Regions from separate parts of the Exiguobacterium sp. MH3 genome, predicted to be linked through region 1. Evidence: predicted binding sites of a transcription regulator. Region 1 holds the regulator's gene; the other holds the start of a gene.
What was found. The regulator Rex, encoded in region 1, represses fermentation and respiration genes when NADH is low (regulators of the CRP and FNR family bind a similar motif). The targets are predictions, from matches to a motif close to TTGTGAAATATTTCACAA.
Positions count from the first base shown of each region.

Region 2: the regulator Rex is predicted to act here: its motif matches at 4,669-4,686, upstream of cydD (thiol reductant ABC exporter subunit CydD).

Region 1 is NC_022794.1:2,865,822-2,873,420, reverse strand. Features, by position in the region: gene U719_RS14860 (DoxX family protein) at 1-22, shown strand, start outside; gene U719_RS14855 (flavin reductase family protein) at 42-635, shown strand; gene U719_RS14850 (hypothetical protein) at 755-1,195, opposite strand; gene U719_RS14845 (ABC-F family ATP-binding cassette domain-containing protein) at 1,177-3,078, opposite strand; gene U719_RS14840 (redox-sensing transcriptional repressor Rex) at 3,246-3,905, shown strand; gene U719_RS14835 (twin-arginine translocase TatA/TatE family subunit) at 3,905-4,105, shown strand; gene tatC (twin-arginine translocase subunit TatC) at 4,113-4,892, shown strand; tRNA gene U719_RS14825 (tRNA-Ala) at 4,996-5,071, shown strand; gene U719_RS14820 (S8 family serine peptidase) at 5,293-7,599, shown strand, end outside.
Region 2 is NC_022794.1:150,534-158,132, forward strand. Features, by position in the region: gene U719_RS00895 (MFS transporter) at 1-2,302, opposite strand, end outside; gene U719_RS00900 (neutral zinc metallopeptidase) at 2,486-3,328, shown strand; gene U719_RS16795 (hypothetical protein) at 3,411-3,578, shown strand; gene U719_RS00905 (nuclear transport factor 2 family protein) at 3,640-4,008, opposite strand; gene U719_RS00910 (Rrf2 family transcriptional regulator) at 4,031-4,513, opposite strand; gene cydD (thiol reductant ABC exporter subunit CydD) at 4,722-6,452, shown strand; gene cydC (thiol reductant ABC exporter subunit CydC) at 6,449-7,599, shown strand, end outside.

The DNA.
Region 1 (7,599 bases):
ACTCGCTGCACTCATCGGGTGAAGAAAAAGGTGGGTCATTCATGAAGTTTGAGGCATCAACGCTTAGCGCAAAAGACAATTATAAATTACTGATCGGAAGCATCATTCCGCGTCCGATTGCTTTCGTGACAACGCAAGGAGAAGACGGGACGGTCAACGCCGCACCGTTTTCCTTCTTTACGGTCGCTTCAAGCAGTCCGCCGCAACTGGTGATCGCCGTACAACGGACGGATCAGGGGCAGAAGGATACGGCACGTAACATCCTAGCGAAACAAAGTTATGTCATCCATATCGTCAGCGAAGAGATCGTCGACGCAGTCAATGAGACAGCAGCGCCACTTGCTTACGGTGAAAGTGAGCTTAAGCGGACGGATTTAACACTCGTCGATAGTGACGCAATCGAAGTACCCGGAATCGCGGAAGCGAAAATTCGCTTCGAGATGCGCTTGACGCAACACGTCGAGCTAGAAGGTGCCGATCTTCTAATCGGGGAAGTACTGCGCTATCACGTTGCAGATGAACTCGTCGAGTCGTTCCGAATTGACGCGGCAGGCTTGAAGGCTGTCGCTCGTTTAGCAGGAAATGATTATGCGACGATCGGGAAGACGTTTACGATTGCCCGACCGACGAAATGATCGAAGTGTGAATGCCTGACTCATCGTATGATTCGTTTTGATTCAAACAAAAAGGAGTGGAGAGACCGGTCTAACTACCGGAATCTCCACTCCTTTTTTCATGTCGTTCATCTGATTCATCAAGGCTGCGGATCGATTTCGTTTGAAGAGGCTTCAAGACCATGACGTTTACTGTACTGATAGCCATCGAGCAAATAAAAGACGATTGCGAGTGCCCATATTCCGACGCAGCTGATCAAGAAAGCGCTGATTGGAGAGACACTACCGTAATACGATAAGATCAACGGATCATTGAGTTCGACGAATAGCTGTATCGTCAGGAGCGTACAGCATAATCCCGAGAGTAAACTGATGAAGAGCCCACTCCATGTCTGGATGACGAGACCGATCATGCAGGAAATCAAGAGGAACAAAGGAAGTGCAGCATTGAAGGCATCTGGACGAATAAAGACGGATACATAATCGGCATATAACGGTACGAAATAGAGAACACCGGATAGTAATCCTAAGATGAGATTGATGAAAAAGCTCTTCGTCCGCATCAGTGTTGGTTCTCCCATCGTTCCATTAATTCGAGCAAATCGACATCAATCTGATCACGTTCTGCCGAAAGTGCCGTTGCTTTCGGAATGTCATTGAAGACTTCCGGTTCGCAAAGCAACTGTTCGATCTCCGCTGAACGCTGTTCGAGCCGCTCAATGTCTTGTTCGAGTTGTTCGATTTGCTGACGGCGCTTGCGCTCTTCCTTCTGCGCTTCTTTATCGATCGTCTTCGATGCCGTGACTTTTGCTGCTTTTGCTTCCTCGGCTTCAAGACGAGCGATTTCTTCTTGCTCTGCTTTCTTTTCTGTATAGTACGAATAATCGCCAAGGTACTCTGTCACACCGGTTTCACTCATCTCGATGACACGGGTCGCGATCCGGTCGATGAAGTAACGGTCGTGAGAGACGAATAGTAGTGTTCCTTCATAGTCGACGAGCGCATTTTCGAGGACCATCTTCGAATCTAGATCTAAATGGTTCGTTGGCTCATCGAGGACGAGGACGTTTGTCTTCCGGAGTTTCAGTTTCGCAAGCGCGAGACGTCCGCGTTCGCCACCAGATAACTCATGGACGATTTTGAAGACATCGTCACCGCTGAACAGGAATTGCCCGAGGACAGACCGGACTTCTTGTTCACGCATCAAAGGCCATTCGTTCCAAATCTCATCGATGACGCGGTTCCGGTCATTGAGTTCTGCCTGCTCTTGATCGTAATATCCGATCGAGACGCCAGTTCCGAAACGGAAATCACCGAAGAGGGGGCGTAAGCGACCGACGAGGACTTTTAAGAGCGTCGACTTTCCGATGCCGTTCGGTCCGACGAGTGCCAGTGATTCACCGCGTTGCAAGCGGAACGTGATGTCTTTTGAGACAGCTTCTTCGTAACCGATCGCCAGTTGATTGACTTGAAGAACGTCGTTCCCACTCTGTTTTTCAATCGGGAAGGACAGGACCGTGCTACGCTCATCGCCATCTGGTCGGTCGAGTCGGTCGACCTTCTCGAGTCGCTTCCGGACACTTTGGGCACGTTTTGTCGTCGTCGCCCGAGCGATGTTGCGTTGAATGAAGTCCTGCATCTTCGCGATCTCTTCTTGTTGCTGTTCGAACTGTTTCATTTCTTGATCGTACAATGCCGCTTTTTGTTCCAAGTACTTCGTGTAGTTACCGGTGAACTTACGGCAGACATTGCGTGACAGCTCATAGACGACATTGACGACTTGGTCAAGGAAGTACCGGTCGTGCGAGACGATCAGAACGGCACCACGATAACCGCCGAGGTAACTTTCGAGCCAAGCGAGCGTATCGATATCGAGGTGGTTGGTTGGCTCATCGAGAATGAGGAGCTCTGGTGCTTGCAGGAGCATCTTCGCTAAGGCGAGACGTGTCCGTTGACCACCGGATAACGTTTGGATCCGGCGCGAATAATCGTCCGGATAAAAGCGCATGCCGTGCAGGACGGAGCGGATATTCGCTTCGAACTGATAACCACCCGCTTCTGAAAAGTCGTGTTGCGCTTGATCGTACGTCTTTAGGAGACGATCGTACGCGACCGGATCGTTCAAGATATGCTCCATGCCCATTTCGATTTCCATCCGGCGTAGTGTTCGTTCTTGTTCTTGGAGATGTTCAAAGACGGTCAGCATCTCGTTCCAGATCGTCTCGTTCGATTCGAGACCACTGTCTTGCGCGAGATAACCGATTTTGACATCCTTGCCTTTCATGATGTCGCCCGAGTCATGACTGAGTTCGCCAGCGATGATTTTGAGCAAGGTCGATTTACCGGCACCGTTTCGTCCGACGAGCGCAATCCGGTCACGCTCTTGTACTTCCAATTTGATATTTTCTAAAATCGGCTCAACGCCGAATGATTTCGAGAGTTGGTTGACTTGTAAGAGTATCATTTCCATCCATCCTTCCACCCTTTAGTCTATCACGAACAAAAGCGCGAGGTCCTGCGGAATATATTATTTGTGACTCTATGTGAAGTGGTTTACAATCAAGGAGAGTAGAAAGCTTTTTGCAAAGATTTGGGTGCCACGATGGATGTGGCCGAAGGGGGAACTGCAGGATGAATGGACCAGACACAAAAATTCCACAAGCGACAGCAAAACGGTTGCCGCTATATTATCGCTTCATCCAAAGTTTATACAATTCAGGCAAGCTCCGCGTCTCTTCTGCTGAGTTAAGCGAGGCGGTGAAGGTTGATTCAGCAACGATTCGTCGCGATTTTTCCTACTTTGGGGCATTAGGGAAGAAGGGGTATGGATATAACGTTCAACATCTCTTAACGTTTTTCCGCAAAACCTTGAATCAAGATGAGGTGACGAATGTTGCCTTAATCGGGGTCGGTCATCTCGGAACAGCGTTTGCAAATTATAACTTTTTAAAGAATAATAGTACTCGGATAGTCGTTGCGTTTGATGCGGACGAAGAGAAGGTCGGAACAACGACGCATGACGTTCCAATCTATCATGTTTCGGACATGAAAGAACAAATCGAAGCGAATCAGGTCGATGTTGCCATCTTGACGGTTCCATCCCAGTTCGCGCAGTCAGTAGCGGATGAGTTAGTCGAGTATGGTGTGACTGGCATCCTGAACTTTACGCCCGCGCGGTTGAACGTGCCAGCGAGCGTCCGGGTCCATCACATCGATTTATCGATCGAGTTGCAGTCGTTAGTTTATTTCATGAAGCATTATTCGCAATCAGCTGAAGGAGTGAAATCATAATGGAAAACCTTATCCCGTCAACTATAGCATTCATCGGACCAGGTAGCTTAGCACTAATCGGTGTCGTCGCATTAATCATTTTCGGACCGAAGAAGTTACCTGAACTTGGTCGTGCTGCGGGTCAGACATTGAAAGAGTTCAAGAGCGCAACGAACGGTATCATGGACGACGATAAAAAGGATGAACCGAAAGAGAAGTGATTGAATCATGGCGATTGATCAAGAACAAAGCGTGACGTCGCATCTGGACGAACTGCGTAAACGGATCGTCTGGTCGCTTATCATCGTCGTCGTCCTGTTCGCTGTTGCATTTCCGCTCGTCCGACCGCTCGTTCGCTTCTTGCAAGCGGACTTAAAAGAGCTCGGTATCGGTTTGAATGCCTTCAACGTCGCAGATCCTTTAATGTTATATTTGAATCTTGCGTTCATCATCGCAATCGTGTTGGCATCACCGTTCTGGATGTATCAACTGTGGGCATTCGTCCGCCCTGGTCTGTATGACAAGGAGCAAAAAGCGACATTGACGTATATTCCGGTCATCTTCTTTCTGTTTTTGGCTGGTGTAGCCTTCTCGTACTTTTGGTTGTTACCTTTCTTATTAAAAGTTTCGACTGAACTAGGGAAGGAACTCGGAATCGAACAAGTCATCGGAGTCGAGAACTACTTCAGTTTCTTAATCCGATTAACGATTCCGTTCGGTCTTCTTTTCCAATTGCCGGTCGTGACGATGTTTCTGACACGTCTTGGTCTCGTGACGCCAATTTTCATGCGAAAGAATCGGAAATATGCGTACTTTGCGCTGTTCGTCGTTGCGGCATTGATCGCACCGCCGGACGTGACGTCACACTTGATGATCTCGGTCCCATTGTTCGTTCTCTATGAGATCAGCATCTTGATTTCTGCGCGGACGTACAAAAAGGTCTTGATCCTCGAGCAACAGGCAGAGCTTGAACGACAGGCGGATTTGATGCGTGAATTGAATAAATGAATCGTGAATTCCTTCCGACGATTTTGGAAGGAATTCTTTTTATGAAAGCGTTATTTTTATATTGATAAAGCAGTTAGCGATGCGTATACTAAAGTTAATTCATGGGGGCTTAGCTCAGCTGGGAGAGCGTTTGGCTGGCAGCCAAAAGGTCGTCGGTTCGATCCCGATAGTCTCCACCATATTCGTACACTTCAAACTCTTGAGGATTCAAGAGTTTTTTTATTGTTTTCAAAATATGGAAATGTAATATAAAGTGTCAATAAAAACAAATAATTATATAAAACAGACAGAACCGAATTGTTTATTTCCATCTATTTCATTAAACTAAATATACAGAATTTTCGTTTAACTGTTTTGTTGGTAACATCATTATGGTTTTTTAGAAAAGGGGAAAAGAAGCATGAAGAAGGAAATCGCACTCTTGGCAGCTGTCTTAATGACATCTTCCAACTTGGTTAGTGCTCAAGGAGCACTGTCCTCGCAAGATAAGGCAAGCGGTCAAAAGCCGCACGCCCTCTCACTTAAGAAAACAGGACAGGAGAAGGTGTATAAGCAGTCTGACAAGGTCCGTGTCGTCATCGAGATGGAGCAGAAGCCGGCGATTCAAATCGCGCAGGCACAAAACAAGCGGTATAGCACATTGAGCAATGCCGAAAAAGAGTCGATTAAGGATCGCCTCGTCAGCGTCCAAAAATCAGTCAAGTCAGCGATCGCTAAAAAATCGATTCCCGTTACATATAAGGAAAGCTTCACGACCGTCATCAACGGATTCAGTGGTGAAGTCAAGTTCGGCGACATCGAAGACATCAAACAACTCGCCGGAGTCAAGAGCGTACATATCGCCCATGAATACGCGCGACCGAAAGCCGATAAAGGCGCAAAACCAGACATGTTGTATAGCAAAGATATGGTTAATGCAAAAGAAACATGGCAGGATTATGGCTTCAAAGGGGAAGGGACAATCGTAGCGGTCATCGATACGGGGATTGATCCATCGCATAAAGATATGGTGTTGAGCCCGGAGACGAAGATCGATTTGACTTCTTCGAAGGTTGAGAGTGCTAAAGAAACAAAAGGACTAAAAGGGAAGTATTTTACGGAAAAAGTCCCATACGGCTATAACTACGCTGATCACGATAGCGAAATCCGTGATTTAGGTGCAGGTGCATCGATGCACGGAATGCACGTAGCGGGTACGGTCGGTGCTAATGGAGACGAAGCGAACGGTGGTATCAAAGGGGTCGCACCGGAAACACAACTCCTCGCGATGAAAGTATTCGGAAATGATCCAGGCATGCCATCGACATTCAGTGATATCTACATCAAAGCGATTGATGATGCGATTGCACTCGGAGCGGATGTCATCAACATGAGTCTCGGTTCGACGGCATCATTCGTCAACGCAGATGATCCGGAACAACGGGCAATCGTCAACGCAATGAACAACGGGATCTTATGTGCGATCTCTGCTGGAAACTCGGCATTCACAGGACATGGTGCAGGCAATCCGTATACAGCGAATCCTGACATCGGTGTTGTAGGATCTCCAGGGTTGATCAGCCAAGCGCTACAAGTCGCATCGCTAGAGAATACGAAATTAACGCTTGAAGGTATGGCACTGACGATTGACGGACAAGATGCTGGGTATTTGGCGTACCAAAAACAGGACTCGCCGAATCCGATTAAGATATTCAACAAGGAGAAGCAAGACGTCATTTATGTCGGCGATGGTCAAGCATCGAACTATCAAGGAAAAGATGTCAAAGGAAAAGTTGTCTTTGTTGTGCGTAACGGCAGTTTCAATTACGGTATGATTCAAGCAGAAGCTGAGAAACAAGGAGCAGCCGGTGTCATCGTTCGTGGACGAGTCGATCATGGGGATTATGTCAGCATGGCACTTAACAATCCGACGATTCCGATGGTGACGCTCAGCATCGCGGATGGGAATGATCTTGAAGAAAAAGCGAAAGCAGGAAAAGCAATTGCTGTCACGTTCGATGGAAAAGCGGTCTCAGCAGATAACCCAGTAGCGGGCGAGATGTCTGATTTCACGTCATGGGGTGTCACACCAAATCTTGATTTCAAACCTGAAATCACGGCACCGGGTGGAAAAATCTACTCGACGCTCAATGATAACGAATATGGCGTCATGAGTGGAACATCGATGGCAGCACCACACGTCGCCGGAGGAACGGCACTTGTCATGCAACGAATCGCGAAGGATTTCAAAGTCGATGGTGCGACACGCGTTAAACTCGCGAAGAATATCCTCATGAACACGTCACGTCCACAGCTTGATAAAGGGCAGTATAATGCTGAAGCGAAAACTGGTAGCTTCTATTCACCACGTCGTGAAGGTGCTGGTTTAATGGATCTACGTGCTGCGATGAAAACACCAGTCGTCGTTACGGAAACGAAATCGGGTGAAGGAAAGGCTGCACTCAAAGAGGTCGGCGAAAAATTCACATTCACGCTCGATTTGAAAAACTATAGTAGCGAAAAAGTGACATATCAATTAGCCGGAACGGTACAATCGGATCTCGGTGCAGAAGGAACGAACTTCCTGGAAGCCAACAATATTTATAAGAAAAACTCAGTGGATGCGGTCGATCCGAATAAAGGAACGTTCCCAATCTCATTCGCAGTCGGTTCGAAAAAAGCAAGTTCTGTCTCCATCAATCCGAAGAGCTCAACGAAAGTAAGTGTA
Region 2 (7,599 bases), 450 kb from region 1:
TCTCATCCTCAAGCATCGAATTAAAGGAGGCGACCTGTTTCGCCTTTAATCCGTCTAATTTGTAGACCGGCGCGTCAATCCGGGCGGAAGCAAACGAGAGACCGATCCCATCTCCAAAATCGAGGTCAAACGACGGGTTCGTCATACCTTGCGTCCGCAAATACCAGCGCCAGTCATTATTTCGGAGGAACGTCTTACCCCAGTTTAGGAAAGCATTCGCTGAATCAATCGCTTCGAATGGTTTCCAGTAGTATTCTTCCGGTACCTGACTGAGAACAAGATCATTTTCCTCGACCATCTCAACGATATCACCCTTTTTCATCCAAGAGAGACTATCCTGATGTGCTTGTGTCGCATACAAAATCGATTGACGACCGAGGTTGTAGCCATCCAGTGTCGGATAACTGATTGACCGTTCGAGTCCATAAGGGGTCAAAATCAATTGTGGAACGGTTCGGGTGTCGAGCGGTGCAATCAAGTCGAACAAGGTGAACAAGCCGACTTGTTTCGTTTGTACGAGATCACGTTGTTCCTGTAGAACCTTTAGATTGAAGTCTTGTCGGTCCTTCATCCCCGTGTACTCATCCCGGTAAGCGAATTGTTTCAGTCCGAATGCTTTCGCGATCTGTCCGGCTTGTTCCGACCGACCGGTGTCGAGTAGATATTGCATGAACGTCATCATGTAACCAATCGTCGGCGACGCTCCTTCATGATGAAAGACGGTATCGTGTGCCGACGTATAGACTTGCACGTCACCTGTTGCTTTGATTTCGCCACCTTTTCGTGGATTTTGATTCCAGCGTGGAGTCGCGATGCCGGTACTCGGTTGCGTCATCTCGTCTGCAATCGGGAATTGCAACCATTTCCCATCGACTTCTTCTTGGATAGCCGTGTACTCATTAGGCATTTTGACTGGATGATAAAAACCTTCCATATAGACAGTCCGGTAAGGGAGGAAAAAGCAGGCGACGACGATCAGCGTACCGATGATCGAGATGACCCGGTATAACTTCGGTGGAATCGTCCGGGACGCACGGATAAAGACGGCATTTAATCCGACGGCGAGCAACAAGCTGTAACTGACCATCAAGAGACCAACTAGCTTATTCGGATCGCGGAACATCGCACCAATCAACGGTGTCTTCGTCACGAACAGGACAAACGCATCGGCAACTTGTTCATGGGTACCGGTCGCAAAGACGATCAGCGGAATCGCAAGCAGACTAAAGAACAGATGGATCGGTTGCCGATACGCGACGACGGCTCCTAGCAAGATGAGTAAAAGTGTAATCGCGCCAGCAATCCAAAACGTCAGCGGTAACGTCGTCAAATCAAACATCGGCCACCAGTAGCTCGTTAAAAATAAAACGTTCGTCCAGCTCGAGTGTCGGCTGAACAACATCAACGTATCAGAGACATTGATATTGTGTTGTGAAGCTTGTGATCCAGTCAGAATCGAGCCGACGTACATCAAGAACCAATATCCATTGAATAGTAGAAAAACGAGACCAAACGCACAAGTCGCCCGAACATAAAACCACAGTAACGACGACCAAATCCGTTCTTTGCGACGCGTCCAACTTGTCTTTAAGAAAATGAGTCCGACCATGATTCCCATATAGATCAGCGAGAAAAAGAAATAATGGATCCCCGCCGCCATGAAGGCAAAGACGATCGATAGTCCGGTGATATCAATCCATGTCCGTCGACTCAATCGATCAGACAAACGGAAACCAGGATCGAGCTGTTCCCGAAACTTCGGGTCGAAGATGTTGAAGAACAACATCAAAGCGTAAGGGAAGACGGAATAGCCACATAATAAATAGATATGTTGAATCCGCGTAATCACCCACGGGTTCAAGGCATAAAACAACGCGGCAATCGCAAAGGCAATCAGTGAGAGATAAGAAAAGTGCTTCGAGACATAAACCGAGTGGAGCCGTTTCGTAAAAGCGAACATCGATAAAGCAGAGATCGTCAACAGTCCGATGATGAATGACTTGATCAAGACGGGACCGGATGAGCCAAACAATAGACTGAGTACATAAAACGGTAGGATGTAGAGCAATCGTGCGACATTCAGAAGCGTCGTCGTGCTCCAGCGGTTGTTCCAAGCCCCATAAATTTCTTCTAAGTAGCGATGGGAGGACAGTCCGAAGGATAGATCGCTAAACGTCACCATACCGGAACGAAACAACGGGAAGCTATAAATTAGGATGAATACAAACATACCAGATAGGACAAGGATGTCCTTACGGTACGTATGCATGAAGTTCTTGAGGTGTTGACGGAACGAGTGCATCGGACAACTCCTTTCTGCGAAAATCCGTGCTGAACTTCTTCTCTACAGGAGGGCGATATTCCTAGAAATGGATGTACTTATTTTAGCAATGAATACGAAAAGGAACGTCCATCCTAAGACGGAGCGTTACGGACGAATGCTTTCGGGTAAAGACCTACAACGAAACGAGTAGGAGGAAAGCGCATGAAATGGAAGGGAAGAGAACGGAGTTCAAACGTTGAGGATCGGCGAGGAATGGGTGGGAAAGGAATCGCCGGCATCGGTGGTGGTGTCGGAATCATCCTGCTGATCGTCATCACCTTGATGGGCGGTAATCCAGCTGAGTTACTCGGAGACTTAACCGGTGAGGATCAGCAAAATACGACGTACGAAGAAACAGCACAGGAAAAAGAAGCAGCGGACTTCGTCTCCGTCGTTTTAGCGGATACGGAACGGGTCTGGACGAAGGAATTCAAAGAAGATGGTAAGACCTATAAAGAACCGAAGCTCGTCTTATATACGGATCAAGTCAGTTCGGCTTGCGGACAAGCAGGGAAGTCCGTCGGTCCCTTTTATTGTCCCGGTGATCAGAAATTATACATCGATTTAAGCTTTTATGACGAACTACAGACGAAGTACGGGGCACCGGGCGATTTTGCGATGGCTTATGTCATTGCGCACGAGGTCGGACACCACGTCCAGACGTTACTCGGAAAGTCGGATGAGATCATGCCCCTTCGAGAGCAAATGAGTGAGGAGAAGTTCAACAAGTACCTCGTTCGATTCGAACTACAGGCCGATTATTATGCCGGCGTCTGGGCGCATCATGCGCAAGGCGAAAACTTGCTCGAAGAAGGCGATCTTGAAGAAGCGTTGACGGCAGCGAATGCTGTCGGGGATGATACGTTACAAGAGAAGGGACAAGGATATGTCGTACCGGAGAGTTTCACCCACGGCACATCGGCGCAACGAGAACGTTGGTTCCAAAAAGGCTTTGATAACGGCACGATCGAAGGCGGAGATACATTCAAAGCGAAGAATCTATAAAACGAAGCAACGACAGTCCTTTGAAACATCTTCCAGTCATTTCCGTAAAGAAGAGGGAAGGATTCAAAGGGGAGTGTCGAAGTTGAAGCACATCAGTCTATTTCTATTGCTCTATACGGCTGTCGTCGGATTGACGTACATCGTGTCACGATTTGCGCCAGACTTGTTGGTCTACATGGTCTATTTCGCCATTGCATCATTACTTGTCATCACAGGCTATTTGTTGAAACGACTCGTAATGAAACGCTAAATACCAAAAAACCTGTGTTCTGCTTGCGCGGAACACAGGTTTTCGTTATTTAAAAGCCATCTTATGAACGGAACATCGTCGGATCATCTGGAACGTTCTCCAGGTAAGCGATCCGTCCGTTTTCATCGAGACGTGCAATATCTTTTCCGTCTTGCGTGAAGACACTACCGTCTGCCCGTTTTCCGCAAACTGCCCAGCGTGTTTCATACGTTCCGGGTGTTGTTTCTTCCCAGCCTGCATACATATGCTTAATATCCTGATTCGCCGTGAACACATGACGGACGAACTGTTTCCAGGCGTCGATGCCGTGCTTTGGTTGTCCGTTCAGGACGAACGTGATGTCTGTCGTGAATAAGGAAACGAGATCCTCAAAAGCTTGTTCATCTGTGCGTGACGCGTCGAATAAGTCGAAATAACGATTCAATACCATAGTAAAAACCTCTTTCTGTTCATTAAAGTGTCATCATCCGGTCTGTGATTAACGCATGCAACCGTTCTAAATGCTCCGGTGGACAGGAGGCGTCGATTGCTTGACGGATCGAGCCAATCGATTCGCGCTTCAACGTCGATTGCCACGCCTCTTCCGCCTCTGTCATCAGATTCGAGAGTAGACCGATTTCCTGTTCCTGAATTCCCATCAAATCCTCAAAGACACCGCTTGACGCATACAACGTCTGCTTGCCCTCGATCGCTTGATAAATGTCAAAGATTTGAATTTCCTCTGCCGGACGTCGTAAGCGAAAGCCACCTTTGACACCGGGTACGGAATACAATAGATCCGCCTGGACGAGTTTTCGTAAGAGCTTTTGAAAATAAGTTGGCGAGGCACCGAGTTGCTGGCTGATGAATTCACCGGGCAACACAGCGCGATCCGGAAGGAAGGTCAAAAGCAACATCGCATAGACGGATTGCTCGACCCCGGTTTTCATTTGCATGAGAAGTCCCCTTTCGTTAAACGTGGATAATGTATATCCATAATAGTTTCATTCGAAAGAATTGTCGAGTTTTATGCTCTCACAAAACCGTCACACCTTTTCGACAGCATCTGCATGGCATCCCCGTTCCGGATTCGGTATACTAAATGTACGATATGTGAAAATATTCACTAAAAGTCGTTCACACTTTGTGAAAGGACGTTTGTATATGAATCCATTAAAAGGAATCGTCCAGATTCCACGCAGTATTCTCATTCAATTCATTATTGCAGCTTTCCTAATGGGGGTTGCGGTCATCGGTCAATCGTATGGTATCGTGTTGACGGTCGATCGGATTTTCCTAAAGGAACAACCGTTTGAAGCCGTCATTCCGTTACTACTCGTCGTCCTCGGGATGCTGTTGCTCCGGGTCGCCGTGACGTATTGGAACGGTCGTCTCGGTACGACGTTATCGGCACACATGAAGCAGGCGCTTCGGGAAGCACTCGTCGCGAAATACACAGGTCGTTCGGTCGAGATGATGCTACAAGGGCAAGCGGGACAGAAGGTCAGTGTTTTGCTCGACGCTGTAGACGAGATGGACAGCTATTATAGTCAATACTTGCCGAAAGTCGTCCAGACGACGATTGTTCCCTTGATGGTCTTGATCGCGGCATTCAGCTATGACTGGATCACCGGTCTCGTCATGATGATCACAGCACCGTTCATTCCGTTGTTCTATATCATCATCGGCATCATGACGCAAAAGCGGGCGGATGCTCAACTCGAGAAGATGACGGCATTCTCGGGAACGTTCCTTGATACGTTGCAAGGACTGACGACCTTGAAGTTATTTGGTCGTGCGAAACGACAACGTGACGTCATCGAAAAAAGCAGTCTTGATTTCCGGGATGCGACGTTAACGGTCTTGAAGCTCGCCTTCTTGTCGTCGTTGATGCTTGAGTTCATCTCGATGCTCAGCATGGGAATGATCGCACTTGAAGTCAGTCTACGCTTGATTCTGTTCCAAAGCATCACCTTCATCCCGGCATTCCTGATGCTCGTATTAGCACCAGAGTACTATCTTGCCTTAAAAGAGATGGGTGCTGCCTTCCATACAGGACGCGGTAGTGTCGCGGCAGCGAAACAGATTGCAACCGAACTAACGGCAGACGATCGTCCTGTTGCCTTTGGTCAATCAGAACTTGCGATGAACCGTCCACCACGAATCGTTTTGGATGAAGTTGATTTTACGTATCAAGAAGGACGTTTTGCCTTACAAGACGTGACACTTTCGATTGAACCGTATCAAAAGGTGGCGTTGATTGGTCGCAGTGGTGCCGGTAAGTCGACTGTCTTACAGTTGATTGCCGGACTCGCGGATCCAAAAGAAGGACGGATTCTGCTCGACGGGATTAATCGCAGTCAGGTGGAGGAAGCGAGCTGGTTCCGTCAGTTGAGCTACATCTCACAGCATCCGTATCTGTATGCCGGAACGCTGGCAGAAAACATCGCGATCGGTGAACTCCGTCAAGCGACGCCGGAAGAGATTTTTGAGGCGGCGCAGGCAGCAGGGCTCGAGGAGCTGATTGCGACGTTACCTAAAGGGATCGACACGGTGATCGGAGAAGGTGGACGTGGTCTATCAGGTGGCGAGAAACAGCGCGTTGCGTTGGCACGAGCGTTCTTGAAACGACCGAACGTCATCGTCTTTGATGAACCGACGACAGGACTCGACGTCAAAACGGAGCGATTGCTTCAACAAGCGATCGAACAGCTTGGACAAGCAGCGACAGTCATTACTGTCGCACACCGCCTGCATACGATCGAGCGCTCAGATCAAATCGTCGCCCTCGATGGCGGACGAATCGTCGATCGTGGCACTCACGATGAACTGCTTGGACGTGATTCGGAATATGCTCGGATGCGCAGCGTCCAGAGAGGGGAGGAAACACGATGAAGGAACTACTAGGAGTCTTTCGGTTGATGGTGCATCAAAAACGCGATATCGCCTGGTCGATCTTCTTCGGTGTCCTCGCCGGAGTGACAGCGGTCGGTTTATTCGCAGCAAGTGGATACCTGATTTCAAAGGCAGCCTTGTTGCCACCGATCCAGACGCTTGCCGTCTTGATTGCGCTGCAAAAAATCTCGAGTCTGACGCGCGCCGTCAGTCGGTATGCGGAACGCTATTATTCGCACCGGGCGACGTTTACGATCCTTAGTGATATCCGGACGTCGTTCTACCGGAGACTCGAGCCGCTCGCGCCAGGAATTTTCGGCAAATACCGGAGTGGGGACTTACTTGCTCGGATCGTCGGGGACGTCGAAAGTCTGCAAAATACGTTCTTACGTGTTCTCTATCCACCGATCGTCTTGTTGCTTGTCTTCTTCTGTACGATCTTTTTCGTCAGTTTCTTCTCGTGGACGATTGCTGGGATTCTATTACTTGGTTTGATTCTGACAGGTTTCTTGATTCCGGGTTGGTTCGCGTACCGCGAACAACGTTTCGCACGCTCAGTTCGTGTCCGCCGTGGTGACTTGTCGACAGAAGTGACAGAGTTGTTCCAAGGCTATCGTGACTTAAAGATTTACCAGCAACTGGATCAAAAAGAACAGGACTTGAATGCCGTAGCAAAACGGTATGTCGAAGAAGAAAAGCGTAATGGGTTACATGCCGTCTCGAACCTTGCTTTGAATACGATGGTGACGCTAATCATCTCTTGGCTCGTTCTTGGTGTCGGTGCCTATCTCGTCGCGAGTGGACAACTCGAAGGTGTCTTCCTCGCTTTACTCGTCATGACATCGCTGACGGTCTTTGAGAATGCCGCACCGATGGCGATTTTACCAGGCTTCTTTGAAGATAGCCGCCATGCTGCGAAACGACTCGATGAAGTCGTGACCGAGCAAGAGGAGCCAATCTATGACACGTTCGTTCTCGATCAGGCACCATCCTTTGAAACGAATGCATTGACGTTCACGTTCCCTGATGCACCTCGCCCGGTCTTACGTGACGTTACCGTCTCGATTCCTGCCGGCAAGAAGACGGCAATCGTCGGGGCGAGTGGTTCTGGGAAATCAACGTTACTTCAATTGATGTTACGGATGTA